Regions from separate parts of the Lentzea sp. NPDC004789 genome, predicted to be linked through region 4. Evidence: riboswitches for the same ligand, from Rfam matches in the RefSeq annotation. Region 4 holds a riboswitch; each other region holds the start of a gene.

Region 1 (5,024 bases), on a different contig from region 4:
TCCAGTCCGCGACCACGCCGGTCGTGGCGTCGTACCCGAACAGGTACTCGACCGTGGCCTGCAGCTCGAACGCGCCCTTGTACCCGTGCTGCCGCATCGCCCCGACCCAGCGCGGGTTCACCACGCGGGCGCGGAAGATCCGCGAGGTCTCCTCGGTCAGCGTGCGGGTGCGGACGGCCTCCGGACGCGTGCTGTCACCGACGTAGGCCGCGGGCGCCTTGCCCGTCAGCGCCTTCACCATCGTGACCATGCCACCGTGGTACTGGAAGTAGTCGTCCGAGTCGGCGATGTCGTGCTCGCGGGTGTCGATGTTCTTGGCCGCCACCGCGATCCGCCGGTACGCCGACTCCATGTCCTGCCGCGCCGCCACGCCGTCGACGCCGCGCCCGTACGCGTACCCGCCCCACACCGCGTAGACCTCGGCGATGTCGGAGGAGTCGCGCCAGTTGCGGCTGTCGATCAACGGCAGCACGCCCGCGCCGTACGCGCCCGGCTTGGAGCCGAAGATCCGCAACGTGGCCCTGCGCTGGTCGCCGTGCTCTTCCAGGTCCTTGAGCATGTGCGCGCGGACGAAGTTCTGCTCCGCGGGCTCGTCCAGGGCGGCCACCAGTTGCACGGCATCGTCCAAAAGGGACACGACGTGCGGGAAGGCGTCTCGGAAGAACCCGGAGATCCGGACCGTGACGTCGATGCGCGGCCTCTCCAGCTCCGCGAGCGGAACGACTTCGAGGCCGGTCACCCGGCGCGACTGGTCGTCCCACACCGGCCGCACGCCCAGCAGCGCGAACACCTCGGCGATGTCGTCACCGGCCGTGCGCATCGCCGACGTGCCCCACACCGACAGGCCGACCGACGGCGGCCACTCGCCGCCGTTCTCCTCCCGGTACCTGGCGAGCAGCGAGTCGGCCATCGCCTGGCCGGTCTCCCACGCGAGCCGCGACGGGATGGCCTTCGGGTCGACCGAGTAGAAGTTGCGCCCGGTCGGCAGCACGTTCACCAGGCCGCGCAACGGTGATCCGGACGGCCCGGCCGGGATGTACCCGCCGTCCAGCGCGTGCAGCACGTTCGTCATCTCGTCCGTGGTGCGCGCCAGCCTGGGCACGACCTCGACCGCCGCGAACTCCAGGATCCGCTGCACGTCAACGGACTCGTGCAGGGTCTTCGCGACCTCGGCGTCCCAGCCCGCGTCCTCCATCGCCTGGACGAGCGCGCGCGCCTGTTCCTCAACGGCGTCAACGTCTTCCCGGGCCGTGCCGACGAGCCCGAGCGCCTCCCGCAGCCCCGGCAGTGCGGCGACCTGACCGCCCCACATCTGCCGCGCCTGCAGCATCGCGAGCACGAGGTTGACCCGGACCGAGCCGGTCGGCGCCTGGCCGAGGACGTGCAGGCCGTCGCGGATCTGGACGTCCTTGACCTCGCACAGCCAGCCGTCGACGTGCAGCAGGAACTCGTCGAACTCGGCGTCGTGCGGCCGGTCGTCCAGGCCGAGGTCGTGGTCGAGCTTCGCGGCCTGGATCAACGTCCAGATCTGCGCCCGGATCGCCGGCAGCTTGGCCGGGTCCATCGCGGAGATGTTGCCGTACTCGTCGAGCAGCTGCTCCAACCGGGCGATGTCGCCGTAGCTGTCCGCGCGGGCCATCGGCGGCACGAGGTGGTCGACCAGCGTGGCGTGCGCGCGCCGCTTGGCCTGCGTGCCCTCACCGGGGTCGTTGACGAGGAACGGGTAGATCAGCGGCAGGTCGCCGAGCGCCGCGTCCGTGCCGCAGGACGCCGACATGCCGACGGTCTTGCCGGGCAACCACTCCAGGTTGCCGTGCTTGCCGACGTGCACGACCGCGTCCGCGCCGAACTCCGCCTCGATCCACCGGTAGGCGGCGAGGTAGTGGTGCGAGGGCGGCAGGTCCGGGTCGTGGTAGATCGCGATCGGGTTCTCGCCGAACCCGCGCGGTGGCTGCACGATCACGACGACGTTGCCCGACCGCAACGCCGCCAGCACGATCTCGCCGTCGCGGGACTTCGAGTGGTCGACGAACAACGAGCCGGGCGCCTCACCCCAGTGCTCCTGCATCGACTCGCGGAAGTCCTCGGGCAGCGTCTCGTAGTACGCCCGGTAGTCGGCTGCCGCGATGCGCACGGGGTTGCTCTCGAACTGCTCCTGCGTGAGCCAGTCCGCGTCCTGCCCACCGGCCGCGATCAGCGCGTGGATCAGCGCGTCGCCGTCCAGCTCGTCGACGCCGGGCAGCTCGGTGCCGATGTCGTAACCGTGCTCCCGCATGGCCTTCAGCAACCGCACGGTCGACGCCGGCGTGTCCAGGCCGACCGCGTTGCCGATCCTGCTGTGCTTGGTCGGGTACGCCGACAACATGACCGCGATCCTGCGGTCCTCCACCGGGATGTGGCGCAGCTTGCCGTGCCGGACCGCGATGCCCGCGACGCGCAGCGCCCGTTCGGGATCGGCCACGTACACGGTGAGCCCGTCGGAGTCGATCTCCTTGAACGAGAACGGAACCGTGATGATCCGCCCGTCGAACTCGGGGATCGCCACCTGCGTCGCGGTGTCCAAAGGAGACAGTCCGTCGTCGTTGGAGTCCCACGACTCGCGGCTGGAGGTGAGGCACAACCCCTGCAGGATCGGCACGTCCAGCGCGGCGAGCGCCCCGACGTCCCACGCGTCGTCGTCCCCACCGGCACTCGCCTTGGCGGGGTTCGTGCCACCGGCCGCCAGCACCGTGACGATCAGCGCGTCCGCCTGCCCGAGCGTCTCCAGCAGCTCGGGCTCGGCGGTGCGCAACGACGAGCAGTAGACCGGCAGCGGCCTGCCGCCCTTGGCCTCGATCGCGTCGCACAACGCGTGCACGAACGCCGTGTTCCCCGCGACGTGGTGCGCCCGGTAGTAGAGCACCGCGACCGTCGGGCCTTCGTTCGACGGCTCGCGCTCCAGCACACCCCAGGTCGGCGTGGCCTGCGGCGTGGCGAACCCGTGCCCGGTCAGCAGAATCGTGTCTTCGAGGAACTTGTGCAGCTCGGCGAGGTTCGCGGCCCCACCGTGCGCCAGGTAGAGGTGCGCCTCGGCGCACACGCCGCCGGGCACCGTCGACAGCTCCATCAGCGCCGCGTCGGGCTGCTGCTCACCGCCCAGCACCACCACGGGCAACCCGCTGGCCAGCAGCCAGTCGAGCCCTTCCTCCCACATCCGGCGCCCACCGAGAATGCGCACCACGACCAGGTTGACGTCCTGGACGAGCGCGGGCAGGTCGTCGGCCGTGAGCCGCGCGGGGTTGCCGAGCCGGTACTCGGCACCACTCGCCCGAGCCGACAGCAGGTCGGTGTCGGAGGTCGACAGCAGCAGGATCACGCAGGCTCCATCCCTCGTGGGGTCCTCGCCCCAGGTTGCGGGTGACAGGCGAAGCGGAGTTCCTGACTCCCAGCTGCCGCTGGTCACAGTGGCGGGACCGCGCCGGATTCACACCGGCTTCCTCCTGCGCTTCGTCGTTCGGGCTCACCCTAACCGGCGGGTTACAGTCCGACCTATGCGTACTCACCCGGATGCCTGCCCAGGCGCCGTCGAGCTGCACCAGGCGGCCGACGGCGGTCTCGCGCGCATCCGGGTCCCCGGCGGCACTCTTTCCGCTGCTCAGTGGGACGCGGTCCGGGTCGCGGCGCTGGAACTCGGCAACGGCTCGCTGGAGCTGACCTCGCGGGCGAACCTCCAGATCAGGGGCCTCGCGGACGGCGTCGAGCTGGGTGCGCGCCTGCGTGCCGCGGGCCTGCTGCCCTCCGACACGCACGAACGCATCCGCAACGTCATCGCCGCGCCGCTGGAGGACAACCAGGCGCTGGTCGACGCACTGGACGCGGCCCTGTGCGCGGACCCGGCGCTGGCCGCGCTGCCAGGGCGTTTCCTCGTCACGGTCGGACTGTCGGTGAGTGGGCTCGGGGGCGACTTCGGGCTGGTCAGCGACGTCGAGGCGGACCGGGACGGCGACAGCGGGCCGGTCGGCGACGCAGCCCCGCCTCGCACCGCCCTCCTCCTCGCCGGTACCGATACAGGTGTCCGCGTCACCGACCCCGTCGACGCCCTGATCACCGCCGCCCGCCTCTTCCAGGAGATGCGCGGCACGGCCTGGCGCCTGTCCGAAGTGGACGACGGTGTGCGAAAGATCACCGAGCACTTCGGCGCCACCGATGCCCCGCGGATCACCCCGGCTGTGACACCGGTCGCACCTTCGGCTTCGACGCCGGGCGTTCCGCTGGGCCGCCTCGACGCCCACCAGCTCCCCGGTGTCCCGATCCGGCTGACCCCGTGGCGCAGCCTGGTCGTGCCCGCGGGCACCGACGTCTCCGGCCTGATCACCGACCCCGCCTCGCCCTGGCACGGCGTGAGCGCGTGCACCGGCCGCCCCGGCTGCGTCAAGTCGCTGTCCGACGTGCGCGCCGACGTCCACGCCTGGCTCGGCCGCCCGGAATTGTCAGACCCTTCTGCGACGATTGGAGTGGGGACCCGATCCCCCCAGGGGGCCCTCCAATCCGGATCGATTCCGCAGCGCCCGGTGCACTGGGCGGGCTGCGCACGCCGCTGCGGCCGCCCCGCCGGCGATGTGATCGAGTTCGTCGCGACCGGCGACGGCTACGAGGAGATCAGGTGACGGAGTACATCAAGGACGGCGCGGAGATCTACCGCCAGTCGTTCGCCACCATCCGCGCGGAATCGGACCTCACCAGGTTCCCGCCCGACGTCGCCCAGGTGGTCGTCCGCATGATCCACGCGTGCGGCATGACCGACCTGCCGAACGACGTGGCCTTCTCCCCCGGCGTCGTCCGCAGCGCGCGCGAGGCACTCCGCAACGGCGCCCCGATCCTGTGCGACGCCAACATGGTCGCGTCCGGCGTCACGCGTCGCCGCCTGCCGAAGGACAACGAAGTCCTCTGCCTCCTTCAGGATCCGCGCACGCCCGGCCTCGCGAAGGCCATCGGCAACACCCGCAGCGCCGCCGCCCTGGAGCTCCTCCAGGACAGGTTCGAAG
Region 2 (5,024 bases), on a different contig from region 4:
GTTCGATCTCCAGGATCCGGTGGGCCTTGAGGATGCCGTCCGCGAGGGGCGTGCGGCCGCCGGTGCGCATCTTCTTGAGCCTGGTCGCGGCCGCGTCGACGGAGGTGGTCGGGGGCAGGGCCACCTCGGCGGTCCGGCCGCGGAACGTGACCACGCCGACCTTGTCCCGGCGCTGGTAGGCGTCGCGCAGCAGGGAGACGACCGCGCCGCTGACGGCGGACATCCGCTGGCGCGCGGCCATCGAGCCGGACGCGTCGACGACGAACAGGATGAGGTTGGACTCCTTGCCCTCGCGCACGGCCCTGCGGAGGTCGGCCCCTTCGAGCTTCAGGCCGGGTCCGCTGCGGCCGCGGGCCTGCTGGTGCGGTGCCGCGTTCGCCAGGGTGTCGACCAGGTGCAGGCCACTTCCGTCCACTTTGGACGAACGGACGATCCGGCCGGTGCGGGCGCGGGCCCTGGAACGCTTGCCCGGCGCGCCCTCGCCGACCCCGGGGACCTCCAGCAGCCGAGTCTTGAACGCCGGCGCGGGTTCCGGCGCCGGACGATCTTGAGGCGCGTTGCCGTTGCCCGCCGGGCCTTCCTGCGGTTCGGGCAGCTCGCCGCCACCGGGACCGTCGTCGTCCGGGCCGTCGGGCTCGTCCGCGTGCTCGGCCGCCTGACGCATCGCGTCTTCGAGCTGCTGCTCCTCGATGCCGGGCTCGTCGAACGGGTCGCGGCGGCGCCGGTGCGGCAGCGCGAGCCGGACGGCGGTCTCGATGTCGGCCTCCTCGACCTCCTTCGCACCGCGCCAGGCCGCATGGGCGGTGGCGGCACGGGCGACGACGAGGTCCGCGCGCATGCCGTCGACCTCGAAAGCCGCGCACACGGCCGCGATCCTGCGCAGCTCACCGTCCGGAAGGGACACTCGCGGGAGGTTCGCGCGCGCTTCGGTGATCCGCTGCTTGAGCCCGGCGTCCTCGTCCGCCCACTTCGCGGCGAACGTCACCGGGTCGGCCTCGTAGGCGAGCCGGCGCCGGATCACCTCGGTGCGCACACCGACGTCCCGCGCCGCCTTCACCGCCACGGTCAGCCCGAACCGGTCGAGCAGCTGCGGCCGCAGCTCCCCCTCCTCCGGGTTCATCGTGCCGACCAGCAGGAACTGCGACGGGTGCGACACCGAGACGCCTTCGCGTTCCACGTGGGCCCGCCCCATCGCCGCGGCGTCGAGCAGCAGGTCGACCAGGTGGTCGTGCAGCAGGTTGACCTCGTCGACGTAGAGCACGCCCCGGTGCGCCGCGGCCAGCAACCCGGGCTGGAACGCCCGCACGCCCTCGGTCAGCGCCTTCTCCAGGTCGAGCGACCCGACCAGCCGGTCCTCGGTCGCGCCGACCGGCAGCTCGACGAGCCTGGCCGGCCTGCGCTCGCTGCCGTCGTGCGGCGCGTCCGGGCAGTCCGCCGTGCCCGGCACGCAGCCGAACCGGCAGTTCCTGGAGACGTCCAGCTCGGGCAGCAGCGCGGCCAGGGCCCGCACGATCGTCGACTTCGCGGTCCCCTTCTCGCCGCGCACGAGAACACCGCCGATGCCGGGGTGCACGGCGTTGAGCAGCAGGGCCAGCCGGAGGTCGTCATGTCCGACGACAGCCGAAAACGGGAACATGCTCGGTGAAGTCCTTCCTCGGGTGTCCACGCCCGTGGCCGGTGGTCGAAAGAGGGGGACGAGTTCCTGACTCCCGGTCTTCTCCTCGAGAACCGGTCACAGTCGCGGGACGGCGCCGGATTCGCACCGGCTTCCTCGCACTCCCCTCACAGCCCCGGCATCGTCGCATTTCGGCCCTGCCGGTCCAACAGCCAGGTGAGCGACATCGCCTCAGAGCAGGCTCTGGAACGCAGCCCACGCCTCCCGCACCTCGTCGCCCGTCCACTCCAGCGCGGGCTCCGCCACCGTGACCTCGGTCTTGGCCATCCGCCCGTCACGCCAGAACCGCCCGAGGAACTTCCCGCTCGCCTCGGTCAGCCGGGCCGGATCACCGGGCAGGTGCAGCGCGAACTGGTGGGTGTGCGGTTCCGGCAGGCCCATCGCCTCGGCGACCACCTTGGCGTGCGCTACATAGGTGCCCAGGCGGGGCAGCACGGTGTCGAGGCCGTGCAGGGCCGACAGCGCCGCGGGCCACTGCTGGAACAGCATGCCGCCGTAGCGGTGCCGCCAGACGCGCGCCTGGTCGACGAAGTCCTGGGTGCCGGCGAGGGCCGCGCCGGAGATGCCCTCCAGCGACTTGTAGAACGAGACGTAGATCGAGTCGAAGAGGCCCGCGATCTCCTCCAGCGGCTTGCCGAGGCCGTGCGTGCTCTCCCACAACCGCGCTCCGTCGAGGTGCACCACGGCGTCGCGGTCGCGGGCGGCGTCGACCACGGACACCAGCTCGTCCCAGGTGGGCAGGACGAAGCCGGCCTCGCGGTCGGGCACCTCCACCAGCAGCGTGCCGAACGGTTCCGGGCAGGCGGCGACGTCGGCGTTGGCGACCCTGATCGGGCGGAGGCCGGACAGGACGGTCAGCGCGTCGTCCTCGTGGTGCAGGGGGTGGGCCAGCGGGTGCATCGCCACGATCGGGTTGTGGGTGCGGTCGGCCCAGCAGCGCAGGGCGATCTGCTGCGCCATGGTGCCGGTCGGCACGAACAGCGCCGCCTCGGTGCCGAGCAGTTGCGCGACCCGCGTTTCCAGGGCGCCCACCGGGCCACCTTCGCCGTAGCGGTCCGGGTCGACGTCCGGCACCGGGCCGAGCATCTCCAGCAGCGACTTCTTGCGAACTCCCGAGAGCTGGCGGTTCATCACCCCGGCATCAAACCTCAGCGGCCAGCGTGTTCGCGAGCGAGATCACGCCCGCACGGATGTCGTAGGCGGTCATGCCCTGGTCGAGCAGGAACGCGATGTGCTCGCCGCGCAGCACGGCCAGCAGCGTGTGGGCTTTGAAGGTCGAGCCGACGAGCCTGGTCAGGCGGTCGACGGTGAGCTGGAAGTTGCCCTCGCACGAGCGGGTCGTGGTCCGCTCGACCGCGATCACGAGCGGCAGCGACGCCAGCACGTGGTCGAACAACGTCCCGGCGAACTCGGCGGCGGTGCGGCACTCCAGCGAGGCGACCTTGATCCACGACGCGGCCGTCTCGTCGACCACGGCCTGGACGAGGCCCGCCTTGTCACCGAACCTGCGGAACACCGTTCCCTTGCCGACGCCCGCCGCCGCGGCCACGTCCTCCATCGACACGGCCTCGACGCCGCGTTCGCAGATCAGGTCGGTGGCGGCCGCGAGCAACGCGGTCCGGTTGCGCGCGGCATCGGCTCGCATCGGCACTCCTTGACATAAGCGGACTGACGGTCCGTATAGTAGCAACCGGACCGGCGGTCCGCTTACTGGGAGGCTGAAGATGAAGGCAGTGCGGTTCCACGAGTTCGGCGGGCCCGAGGTCCTGGTCACCGAGGAGGTCGCGGACCCGGTCGGCGAGACCCTGGTCGACGTCACCGCGATCGGCCTCAACTACGGCGAGACGGTCATCCGCCGCGGCAAGGGTCGCGAGCTGTTCCCGTGGTATCCGGGTCCGGCGCTGCCCGCGGTCCTCGGCTCAGAGGTCGTCGGCATCACCGAGGACGGACGCCGCGTCATCGGCGTACCGCGAGACGGCGCGTACGCCACGAAGGCCGTCGTCGAAGACCCGGTCGAGCTGCCCGACGACGTGAGCGACCACGAGGCACTCGCCCTGTTCCTGCAGGGCACCACCGCGGTCGCCGCGACGAACGCGGCGCGCATCCGGCCGGGCGACCGAGTGCTGGTCGAAGCGGCGAACGGCGGCGTCGGCACCCTGCTCGTGCAGCTCGCGGAACGGGCGGGCGCGACCGTGCTCAAGGCGTCCAGCAGGGGCGGCATCGGCTACGACTGGGACGGTCTGGAGCCCGTGGACGTCGTGTTCGAGTCGATCGGCGGCCGGATCGGCCGCAACGCGTTCGAGCTGCTCAAGGACGGCAGCGGACGGATGGTCGTCTTCGGGTACGCGAGCGGTGAGCCGCTGGACGTCACGGCGAGCGACATCTTCCGCAAGGGCGTCGCGGTGATGGGCCTGCCGCGCGACGTCACGCTCGACGACGTCTTCGCGCACAAGCTCAAGCCGGTGCTCGGCGACGTCTACGAGCTCGACGAGATCGCCGAGGCACATCGGGCACTGGAGGCCCGCACGACGACCGGCAAGCTCATCGCGCGACCGTGACCGACTTGGGCGCGCGGAACGACAGCAGGTTCAGCCACTCCGGCGACGGCCCGACCAGGTGCAACGACGGTTCGTGCGCCGCCACGGTCTGCAGCACCACGGCGGCCTCCAACCGGGCCAGACCGGCGCCGAGGCAGAAGTGGCGGCCGTACCCGAACGCCAGGTGCCGCGGGTCGTTCTCCTTGCCGCTCAACAACAACACGAGCTCGGCACCGGCAGGGACGCGCACCCCGGACAGCACCACCTCGCGGGCGGTCAGCCGGCGCCAGGTCACCACGGGCGTCTCGGTCCGCAGCACGTCCTCGACGAACGACTCGGCGACCTCGCGCTCGGCCAGCCGCGCCCACAGCGCACGGTCCTGCAACGCCCGGCGCAACGCCGTGGACAGCAGCTGGGTCGTCGTCTCCTGCCCGGCGATCAGCAGGAAGTAGCAGAGGCCGGCGGAGTCCTCGGCGGAGACGCCGGCGTCGGCGAGCGCGCAGAACAGCTCGCCGTCACGCGCGTGGTAGCGCTTGACCAGCCACTGGTGGAAGTCGCCGACGTCGTCGACCAGCTCCAGCTGGCGTTCGCGGGAGATGTCGCCCCAGAAGAACTCCAGCGAGCCGGAGCTCCACCGCTTCAACGTCGGGATGTCGACGTTCTCCAGGCCGAGGAGTTCCATCAGCACGATGGCGGGCAGGTCCCACGCGAGCGAGCGCACGAGATCTGAGCCACCAAGCCGTTCCAGAACGAGCGAGCGGATGCGAGGCTCAGCCGCCGCGACCCGCGAGGGCGTGAAGAACGACGCCACC
Region 3 (5,024 bases), 210 kb from region 4:
GATCCCGGCCTCGACCGGGGTGGCGGCGGCCGCGGCGGCCTCGGACGCCCCGCACGTCGGGATGGCCGCGAGCTGGGCGGCGACCCACGTGACGACCAGCCACTCGATCAGGTCGCTCAGAATGCCCTTCAGGATGTCCTCGGCGACCTGCATGAACATGCTGCTGCCCTGCAGCAGCGAGGCGATGTGCCCGGCGGTGCCGGCCGTGCCCTCGATGCCGTGGTGGAACCCGCCGAGCTTCTGCGCGGCCTTGTCCCCGGCCTCGGACTTCCAGCTCTGCAGGCCCTCGTGCAGCTTCTCGTCGAACGTGCGGGCCAGGTCCTCGGTCTGCTTCGCGATGTCGTTGAACGCGCCCGCGGCCTTGCTCGTGGCCGCCGGGTCGCCGGTGACCAGGTCGACGGCCTGCTTCAGCGGCGCGACCACGTCCAGCAACCAGCCGAGCCCCTTGGAGATCAGCCAGTTCAGGGGATCGGTGATGGCACCGGCGAACTTCATGCCTTCCTGCATGAAGCCGTTCATGTCGGAGATGACGCTGACGACGTCCTTCGCGATGGCCTCGCCATCGCCCTTCTTGAGGTCGTCGCCGAGCTTCGCGCTGTCCTTCATGAGCGAGTAGCTGCTGCCGCCGAAGGGAACCAGCTTCGCCGACGACTTGCCCACGTTGTCGCCGGAGTACTGGTCGGTGTAGCCGCCGAGGACAGCACCGGCGTTCGACGTGGCCTTCCCTCCCGACACCATCGGGGGCGCGGTCGCGCTGTCCAGGTCGGACTGGAGGGTCTTGCCGAACGCGTCGGTGGTCGTCTGCTCGTGGCCCGCGTAGGTCTGCGCGGTGGCGGTGAGGGCGGCGTCGATCTTGCCGAAGCCCTCGGTCATCTTGCCGAAGTGGCCGTGCAGGTCGCCGAGGAGGCCGTCGTACTGCTCGTACAGGCCGAGCAGGTGGCCGAGCGCGCCCCAGCTGATCGCTGGGACGGACGCCGACGTGGCCGTGTCGTTGAGCTTCGTCGACGTGGTGGAGAGGGCGCCGACCGTCTTGGCGCACCGGGCCAGTTCGTCCGGGTGCACCACGAAGCCGGTCACCAGCGATCATCCCTGCGGTAGATGCTGCCGGTGTCCTCGTCGTCGTCCACCGGCGGGCGAGGGGGCGCATCGGCGGGGCGGCCGAAGATCTCCTGCTGGGTCTGCTGCACGCGTTCGGCGATCGGGAGGTCGGTGTGGCTCTGCACGATCTCCGCCTGCTGACGCGCGGCGGCCGCGACGGCCTGCTGCAGCGCCGACATCACGGACTGGGAGAGCTGGGCCGGGGAGAGCTTCCGCGCGTCCTCGCTGAACCGGATGTCCTTGATGGAACCGGACAAACCCGCGATGACCGTGACGGCGCGGTCGGGGGACTGGACGCTGGCCTCAACGCCTCTCAGCTCGCCGCCCATCGCGTCGTAACCGGCGGCACGGGCGTCGGCCGCGCGGTTGGCCTGCTCGAAGAACTCGAGCTTCTGACGCATCTGTTCCAGCAACTCAGCGCTGTCAGGCATGCACCGAACGTACCAACGCCGGCTGGGCGGGGTGGCCGAGTGTGCGACCACCCCACTCCATCAGGCGACAGCGGCCCGGTCGGAGGCCTTCGCCCGGCGCGCGGCCGGGTCGATCAGCAGGCCGAACATCACGCCGATGCCGACGTAGAGCACCGCCAGCTGGGCGAGCGAGCTGAGGCGGAACTGCCACAGCACGTTCACCGGCATGTCCGCGGGGACGGTGTCCGGCGGCGCGGGGAACGCCAGCAGCACCACCGCGACGGCCGCGACCACCGCGAGCAGCACCGCCGTGACGCGGACGGGCTGCGTCCGGTTCCGGAGCCGTTCGGCGAGCCAGCCGGCTCCCCACACGATCACCAGTCCGGCGGCGACGACGCCGAGGTAGAGCGCGGTCCGGTAGTTCACCGTCTCCGGGTCGCCCACGGCGGGCGGGTTGGCCGGGTACTTGAGCCACGGCAGGAGTGCGACGGCACCGAACACCGCGGCACCGAGCGCGAAGCTGCGGCTGAACGGCGTGCGGTCGACGAACCACCGCTTCGACAGCGCGTAGGCCGTGGCGAACACGAGCCCGACCGCGATGCCGACGATGATCACGCCGAGCATGCCACCCACGACCTGGGCGCCGCGGCTGACCAGCTCTTCCTCGCCACCGTGCGAGTGGCCCTCACCGGCGGCGGGCTCCCTGGCCTCCTCGACCGCGAGCGCGGCGCGGATGGGGATCTCGGTCACCAGCAGCTGCACCAGCGCGGAGGCGACGCCGGCGACGAGGCCCGCTCCGACTCCGCGCAGCGCCAGCGACTTGTACGTGGTCGTCATGTGCTTGGGCTGGAGGTCGGCTCAGTGGCACGGGACGCCGAGCGCGTGCCGGCCGTCGTGGAAGAACTCGTGCAGCAGCTGCGAGCTCGCACCGAGCGCGAGGCCGTTCTCCTGCAGGACCAGGTAGGTCACGATCAGGCCGAGCAAAGCAACGGCGAAGGCCCACTTGGGCACGCGGACGGCGGACAGATGTGCTGCGGGGCTCGTCATGACGGGCTCCTCCATACCTCGTGGAAGGTCAACTCTCCTTGCGGCGCCGCAGCCGGTCTCCTGACTCCCGGATCAACGCTGCCCCCGCGTCTTCCCAGCTCCCTCGCGGGTGCCAGTGACGTTCCCGGCGGGGATCGCTTCCCGGTCACAGTGGCGAGGACCGCGCCGGATTCTCACCGGCTTCCCGTCACTGCGGCGCGTGCACCGTAATTTGATCGGGCGCTCAAGCACAACCGGCCATAAGAGTTGTTGCGTTCCTCACTTCACGAGTGGACAGTCGCCGCACTTCCCACCAGCGGCGACGCGGTAGTAAAGGCAGCAGCTCCTGCGCACGAACCCGAGCTCGCCGGGGATGCTCAGGAATTCTCCCGCCTGTTCGAACGGTGGCGCGCTCATCAGCTCGTTGCCGCGGAGTTCCGCTTCCTCGGCTGTGAGCATGCGTGCGCGGACGACCATTTTGAGCGCGCCCGCGATGTTCGACATCGCGTTGCCCCACAACAATCCGCGCGCCACCGGAGCGACGCGTTGGATCGCCTCCACCACGGGTTCGAGGGCCTCGGCGGGTGCGGGGCCGAGCTGCGGAAGGTCGATGCGCACGCTCAGGCCGTTCGCCGGGTGGTGCTGCCACCACAGGTTCTCCGGCCGGATGTCGATCGGGAGGTTCGCGGCGGTGAGCGGGCTCAGCAACCGGGCGGTGTAGCTGAGGAAGAACAGGCTCGCCGCGACGCGCGGTTCGGTCGCGTTGTACCGGGCCGCGATGGCGTCGATGGTGTTCTTGAGCGCGGGGCCTTCCAGAAGCGCGGTCCCCGGCAGCCACGTTTCGTCCGGGCGGCCGACGTCGAGCGCGAAGAACGGGTTGATGCCGCGCACCCGGCGCAGCGCTTCGAGAATCTCCGCGAACCCGGTCGAATCCTGTGGCACGGGAATTCACGCTACCGGGTGTCCATGCAGGACAGATCACGTCCACGGCCTGGGACAGAACTGACCGCGGTGTGGACGCGGGTTCGCGAGGTGGGAGGATGTCGAGTCGTGAAGACCTTCGACTCCCTGTTCGCCGAACTGACCGAACGAGCCGCCACCAAGCCGGAGGGTTCCGGCACCGTCGCAGCGCTCGAGGCCGGCGTCCATGCGCAGGGCAAGAAGGTCCTGGAGGAGGCGGGCGAGGTCTGGATCGCCGCCGAGTACGAGTCCGACGAGAAGCTCGCCGAAGAGATCTCGCAGCTGCTGTACCGCCTCCAGGTGATCATGCTGGGCCGCGGCCTCACCCTCGAAGACGTTTACAAGTACCTCTGACGGAGACTTCCACATGCTGCGCGTAGCAGTCCCGAACAAGGGCGCGCTCGCCGAACGCGCCTCCGCCATGCTGACCGAGGCCGGCTACCGGCAGCGGCACGAGCCGCGCGACCTCACCGTGCTCGACCCGAACAACGACGTCGAGTTCTTCTTCCTGCGCCCCAAGGACATCGCGATCTACGTGGCGTCCGGCGACCTCGACCTCGGCATCACCGGCCGCGACCTCGCCGCCGACTCCGGCGCCGACGACAACGGCTCCTCGGTCGAGGAGCTCCTGGCGCTCGGCTTCGGGTCGTCGACCTTCCGCTACGCCGGTCCCAAGGGCACCGCCTGGCAGATCTCCGACCTGGAGGGCAAGCGCCTCGCCACCGCGTACCCGCGGCTGGTCGGCCGGGACCTCAAGGCTCGCGGCATCAGCGCCCAGGTGATCCGCCTCGACGGCGCGGTGGAGATCTCGATCCAGCTGGGCGTGGCCGACCTGATCGCCGACGTCGTGGGCTCCGGCCGCACGCTGCGCCAGCACGACCTGGTGCCGTTCGGCGAGCCGATCTGCGAGTCCGAGGCGGTGCTGGTGCACCGCGCCGGCACCGAGGTGACGCCTGCCAAGAAGCAGCTGACGGCCCGCCTGCAGGGCGTCGTGTTCGCGCAGCAGTACCTGATGCTCGACTACGACTGCCCGCGCTCGATCCTGGACAAGGCCGTCGGCCTGACGCCGGGCCTCGAGTCGCCGACCGTCGCCCCGCTCGCCGACGAGAACTGGGTGGCCGTGCGCGCGATGGTGTCGCGCAAGGAGGCCAACCAGGTCATGGACGAGCTGGCCGCGATCGGTGCCAAGGCCGTGCTGGCCTCGGACATCAGGTTCTGCCGCCTGTGATCCTGGAACACGCCGTCCTGGACGTGGTGGCGGGCCAGGAGACCGACTTCGAGTGGGCGTTCGGCGAGGCGCGGGAGCTGATCTCCGCCTCGCCGGGCTTCCTCGGCCTCGAACTGCTCCGCTCGTTCGAGACTCCCGGTCGTTACCTGCTGCTGGTGCGCTGGGAGTCGGTGGAGGCGCACACCGTGGGCTTCCGGCAGGGCCCGTCCTACGAGCGCTGGTCGGCGCTGCTGCACCGCTTCTACTCGCCGTTCCCCGTGGTGGAGCACTATTCGAGCGCGCTGAGCACCTCGTCGTCCGTG
Region 4 (5,024 bases):
CCGGACGCCGTGCGGGCCCAGCTCTGCCGCCAGCTGACGGCGCATCGCCTCCACCGCGTCGAACGCCGTCAGCAGGCCGCCGAGGTGCCACCGTCGGTGGACCGCCGGGTCGCCGGTGCCGCCGAAGAACAGGATGACGCCGCTGCGCCGCCTGACCATGTGGCGGGCCGCGGCGCGGGCGGTGAGGAACTTCGAGCGGACGTTCGTGACGATCGGGGCGAGGTAGTCGTCGACGCTCATCTCGTGCAACGGCGTGCCCTGGACGTCGTTGTCGGAGATGACGTTGACCGAGATGTCGAGGCGGTCGAGCGTGGCCGCGTGCCGGTCCACGCTCTGCTCGTCGAGGGCGTCGACCACCGCGTGCTCGACGCCGAGCTCCGCCGCCTTGGCCCTGAGCGTCGCCTCGGTGCGGGCGGTGAGGTGCACCGTCGCGCCCGCTTCCGCGAACGCCCTCGCGATCGCGCCGCCGATGGTGCCCGCGCCGTAGATGACCGCGATCTTGCCGTTGAGGTTCATCCCCACACCCTGGACCACTTCCTACCGCAACGCGATCGCCGCCTCCCGTGCCACCGCGTCGGCCACCGCCGTGAGGGCGGGCGAGTCGAGCCTCCACTGCTGCCAGTACAGCGGGACGTCGACGGTCCGGCCGGGCGCGAGGTCGACGAGACCTTCCTGGAGCTGCTGCGGCGGCACCATGCCCCAGCCGAGACCCGCCACGATCGCGCGCACGTACACCTCGGACGACGGCACGTAGTGGCGGTGTTCGGACGCGCCGCGGCCGCGGGTCAGCGTGCGCACGAACCGGTCCTGGAGGTCGTCGTTGCGGTCGAACACCACGACCGGCGCGCCGGGCAGCCACGACCGCACCGGACCGTCCGCGTAACGGTCCACAAAAGACGGTGTTGCCATTGCGGCGTAACGGATGCTGCCCAGCTTCCGCACCGAGCAGCCCGCGACCGGTTCGCGCGAGGAGGTCACCGCGGCCATCACCAGGCCTTGGCGCAGCAACGCCGTCGTGTGGTCCTGGTCCTCGCGGTGGAGGTCGAACGAGATCCTCAGGTCCGGCGACACCCGCTGCAGGGCGGGGAGGAACCACGTGGCGAGCGAGTCGGCGTTGACCGCGATCGGCACCCGCACGACGGCGTCCTCGCCGAGCGCCGCCTCCAGGTCCTGGTCGAGCGCGAGCAGTTGCCGGCCGTAGCGGACCAGCACCTCCCCCGACGGCGTCAGCCGCACCGGGCGCGCCCGCACCAGCAGCACCCGGCCCGTCCGCTGCTCCAGCGCCTTGATCCGTTGCGAGACAGCCGAAGGCGTGACGTGCAACACGGTGGCGGCGGCGTCGAACGTGCCCGCGTCGACGACCGCGAGCAGCGTGCGCACCAGGTCGAGATCCATCACGGACGCTAATGATACGTAAGAATCTTTAGCTGGCCTCATCAAGAACGCGTGCCTACCGTCGGACGCGTGACTGACCTGCTGCTCGGCTTCGGCACCATGATGACCCTGATCGTCGCGATCGGCGCGCAGAACGCTTTCGTGCTGCGCCAAGGACTTCGGCGCCAGGCAGTGCTGCCGGTCGTCGCCGTGTGCGCGCTCTCCGACGCCGTCCTGGTCGCGGTCGGCGTCGCCGGGTTCGGGGTGATCGTGAACCGGTGGCCGCAGGTCATCACGGCGGCGGCGGTCGTCGGCGGGCTTTTCCTGATGGGGTACGGGTTTCTGGCCGCGCGCCGCGCGTTCCGGCCGTCCGCGATGAACGCCGGCCCGGACCGGCGGGGCCGGCCGGTGCTGACCGCCATCGCGCTGACGTGGCTCAACCCGCACGTCTACCTCGACACGGTGCTGCTGCTCGGCTCGATCGCGGCCGGGCGTTGGCTGTTCGGGGTCGGCGCGGTGGCCGCGAGCGTCACCTGGTTCGTCGCGCTCGGGTTCGGCGCGCGGCTGCTGAGCCCGTGGTTCGCGAAGCCTCGGTCGTGGCGGGTGCTGGACGGCGTGATCGCCGCCGTGATGATCACTCTCGGGGTGACCCTGCTCGCCGGGTGGTGATCATCACCAGCACCGCCGCCACGGCCAGCACCCCGCTCGTCACAGGTGCCGCGGCACCGGCTCCGAGGGACGCCGAAGCGAGCACCGCACTGACGAGAGCACCCGCGAGGACTTTCCGATGATGATCACCCACGTGGCCGACCATAACCCACGACACGCGCATGTTGGGTGGTGATCCAGACCCCACCCCCACATGTAGTATCTGCCGCGCTGGTGGTTCACCGCCCTGGAGCAACGGGCCGGTGAGGCAAGAGGGAACCCGGTGCAAGTCCGGGACTGCCCCGCAGCGGTGAGTGGGAACGAAAGCCGTCAACGAAGCACTGGGTCGCGAGACCTGGGAAGCGACGGCCGGTAGGCGCGAGGAACACGCCCACGAGTCCGAAGACCTGCCACCGGTGTGCGCGCAAGCCTGCGCGCACGACACGGTGCCCCGAGGGAGGGCGGCTGTGTGCCCTCGGTGGCGCGCGCCCGCACTTCCTCCGGCCCAGCTCGCGAGGAGAGAGCGTGCCCGACCGCCTTTCAGTGGTCATCCAGGAAGCGTGTGCCGACCTGCCCAACGCGTCGGCCGAGGCCGTGCTGGCCGAGACCAAGCGGAACCTCTACGACGGCATCACCGACGCCGAGCTCGCCCTGGCGCCGATCATGGCCGCCCGCGCGATGGTCGAGCAGGACCCGGACTACTCGTTCGTCAGCGCCCGGTTGTTGCTGGACAGGCTGCGTGCCGAGGCCTGCGGCGAGCCGCTGTCGCACGCCGAGATGACCGAGCGCTACCCGTCGTACTTCGCGGCGTTCGTCCGCCACGGCGTCGAGCTCGGCCAGCTCGACCCGCGCCTGGAGGACTTCGACCTGGCCCGCCTGGGTGCGGCGCTGCGACCGGAACGCGACCTGAACTTCCAGTTCCTGGGCCTGCAGACGCTGTACGACCGCTACTTCCTGCACCACGACGGCCGCCGCTACGAGCTGCCGCAGGCGTTCTTCCTGCGAGTCGCCATGGGCCTGGCGCTCGGCGAGGACGACCGCGACGCCCGCGCGATCGAGTTCTACGAGCTGCTCTCGTCGTTCGACTTCATGTGCTCGACCCCGACGCTGTTCAACTCGGGCACCACGCGCCCGCAGCTGTCGTCGTGCTTCCTGACCACTGTGGACGACGATCTCGCCGCGATCTTCCACGGCATCGGCAACAACGCGCTGCTGAGCAAGTTCGCCGGTGGTCTCGGCAACGACTGGACGCCGGTGCGCGGGATCGGCGCGCACATCAAGGGCACCAACGGCAAGTCGCAGGGCGTCGTGCCGTTCCTCAAGGTCGCCAACGACACCGCGGTCGCGGTCAACCAGTGCTTCGCGCCGGAAACCGGTGTCTACACCGCCGACGGAGCCAAGCCGGTCAAGGACGTCCGGGCCGGCGACCTCGTTCTCGGCGTCAGCGGCAACTACCGCGAAGTCACCGACGTCATGTCCTACGACCAGACCGACCCGATGGTCGAGGTGAAAGTCAAACACTCCGTCGAGACGTTGAAAGTCACTGCCGGGCACCCGTTCTACGCCATCAAGGGCGTGCCGCTGGAACAGGCCGACAGCCGAACACTCAAGTGGCTGGCCAACGGCAAGGTACGACCCGATTGGGTCGAAGCCGGACAACTGGAGAAGGGCGACTACGTAGCGCAGGTGATCCCCAGGGAGATCGTGCCGGTTCCTGGTCTCACCGACGACGACGCCCGGCTGTACGGGATCCTGCTGGGTGACGGGCATCTGGCGAAGAACGGCCTGGAGTGGGGTGTTTCCGGCAACCCGGAGCTGGATGTCCACCTCGACTTCCTGCGGGACTACCTGTCCTCACGCGAAATCCACTACTGGGAGGGGGACAGGAACAGCGACAACTACCGTCAGATCAGGTGGGCCTCCGGGCGGGGAGTCCGACGCGATGCGCAAAGCGGTCGCATCCTCGGGGCCGGTGATCCCACACTTCCATTCACCTACGACGATCTATACGACGAGCACGGTAAGAAGCGCATCGCGAGGCGGTTCTCGCACCTGCCGCACGCCCAGACGAGGATGCTGCTGCAGGGTTTGCTCGAAACCGGCGGTGGTGTCTCGCGTGGCGTAGAGGTCTATTTCACGACCACGTCTCCGGCGCTGGCAGCAGGTGTCCGCTACCAGCTGCTACGTCTGGGGGTTCCGTCTGCAGGCCAGTACCGGGAACGCGAACGGGATCACACGGGCTCTCGGTCGGACGGCACTCGGATCACCTTCTCCGGCGTCGTGAAGGTCTTCGACATCCGGGTGCCGGCCGTGCCGGGCATCGCCGAACTCATCGGCTGCCGCCCCATCGTCAAGCACAACTGGATCGAGCACGCCGGCATGGTGTTCTCCCGGGTCCGGGACGTGCGGGAGACCGAGATCGCGCCGACCGTGTTCGATCTCAAGGTCGAGACCGACGAGTCCTACATGACGACCGCGGGTCTCGCGCACAACGGTGGCAAGCGCAAGGGTGCGGTGTGCGCGTACCTGGAGACCTGGCACATCGACGTCGAGGAGTTCCTCGACCTGCGCAAGAACACCGGCGACGAGCGCCGCCGCACCCACGACATGAACACCGCGAACTGGGTGCCGGACGAGTTCCTGCGCCGGGTCCGCGCGAACGGCCGGTGGACGCTGTTCTCGCCGGACGAGGTGCCGGACCTGCACGACGCGTTCGGGGACGACTTCGCGGCCAAGTACCGCGCGTACGAGCAGAAGGCCGACAACGGCGAGATCAAGGTGTTCCGCCGGGTGCAGGCCGTCGACCTGTGGCGGCGCATGCTGACCATGCTGTTCGAGACCGGTCATCCGTGGATCACGTTCAAGGACCCGTGCAACCTGCGGTCGCCGCAGCAGCACAGCGGTGTCGTGCACTCGTCCAACCTGTGCACGGAGATCACCCTGAACACCTCGGCCGACGAGGTCGCGGTCTGCAACCTGGGCAGCGTCAACCTCGCGCGGCA

Evidence for each region. Region 4 has a riboswitch for cobalamin ahead of ACWEIJ_RS06350 (ribonucleoside-diphosphate reductase subunit alpha). Riboswitches for the same ligand answer to the same signal wherever they lie in the genome.
Region 1: linked by a shared signal. The riboswitch ahead of cobN (cobaltochelatase subunit CobN) and the one ahead of ACWEIJ_RS06350 (ribonucleoside-diphosphate reductase subunit alpha) in region 4 are both predicted to bind cobalamin.
Region 2: linked by a shared signal. The riboswitch ahead of ACWEIJ_RS12715 (putative cobaltochelatase) and the one ahead of ACWEIJ_RS06350 (ribonucleoside-diphosphate reductase subunit alpha) in region 4 are both predicted to bind cobalamin.
Region 3: linked by a shared signal. The riboswitch ahead of ACWEIJ_RS05290 (CbtB domain-containing protein) and the one ahead of ACWEIJ_RS06350 (ribonucleoside-diphosphate reductase subunit alpha) in region 4 are both predicted to bind cobalamin.

Annotation. Positions count from the first base shown of each region.
Region 1 covers NZ_JBSGBE010000015.1:173,929-178,952, reverse strand. Annotated here, with positions in the region: gene cobN (cobaltochelatase subunit CobN) at 1-3,355, opposite strand, end outside; cobalamin riboswitch at 3,391-3,522, opposite strand; gene ACWEIJ_RS30670 (hypothetical protein) at 3,531-4,646, shown strand; gene ACWEIJ_RS30665 (precorrin-8X methylmutase) at 4,643-5,024, shown strand, end outside.
Region 2 covers NZ_JBSGBE010000004.1:468,729-473,752, reverse strand. Annotated here, with positions in the region: gene ACWEIJ_RS12715 (putative cobaltochelatase) at 1-1,636, opposite strand, end outside; cobalamin riboswitch at 1,677-1,816, opposite strand; gene ACWEIJ_RS12710 (threonine aldolase family protein) at 1,847-2,806, opposite strand; gene ACWEIJ_RS12705 (TetR/AcrR family transcriptional regulator) at 2,817-3,320, opposite strand; gene ACWEIJ_RS12700 (quinone oxidoreductase family protein) at 3,400-4,233, shown strand; gene ACWEIJ_RS12695 (cytochrome P450) at 4,217-5,024, opposite strand, start outside.
Region 3 covers NZ_JBSGBE010000002.1:246,462-251,485, reverse strand. Annotated here, with positions in the region: gene ACWEIJ_RS05305 (hypothetical protein) at 1-1,077, opposite strand, end outside; gene ACWEIJ_RS05300 (YbaB/EbfC family nucleoid-associated protein) at 1,074-1,529, opposite strand; gene ACWEIJ_RS05295 (CbtA family protein) at 1,590-2,345, opposite strand; gene ACWEIJ_RS05290 (CbtB domain-containing protein) at 2,367-2,555, opposite strand; cobalamin riboswitch at 2,589-2,765, opposite strand; gene ACWEIJ_RS05285 ((2Fe-2S)-binding protein) at 2,814-3,476, opposite strand; gene ACWEIJ_RS05280 (phosphoribosyl-ATP diphosphatase) at 3,585-3,848, shown strand; gene hisG (ATP phosphoribosyltransferase) at 3,862-4,722, shown strand; gene ACWEIJ_RS05270 (antibiotic biosynthesis monooxygenase family protein) at 4,719-5,024, shown strand, end outside; gene ACWEIJ_RS05265 (phosphoribosyltransferase) at 4,991-5,024, opposite strand, start outside.
Region 4 covers NZ_JBSGBE010000002.1:461,380-466,403, forward strand. Annotated here, with positions in the region: gene ACWEIJ_RS06335 (SDR family NAD(P)-dependent oxidoreductase) at 1-516, opposite strand, end outside; gene ACWEIJ_RS06340 (LysR family transcriptional regulator ArgP) at 538-1,395, opposite strand; gene ACWEIJ_RS06345 (LysE/ArgO family amino acid transporter) at 1,495-2,043, shown strand; cobalamin riboswitch at 2,241-2,451, shown strand; gene ACWEIJ_RS06350 (ribonucleoside-diphosphate reductase subunit alpha) at 2,548-5,024, shown strand, end outside.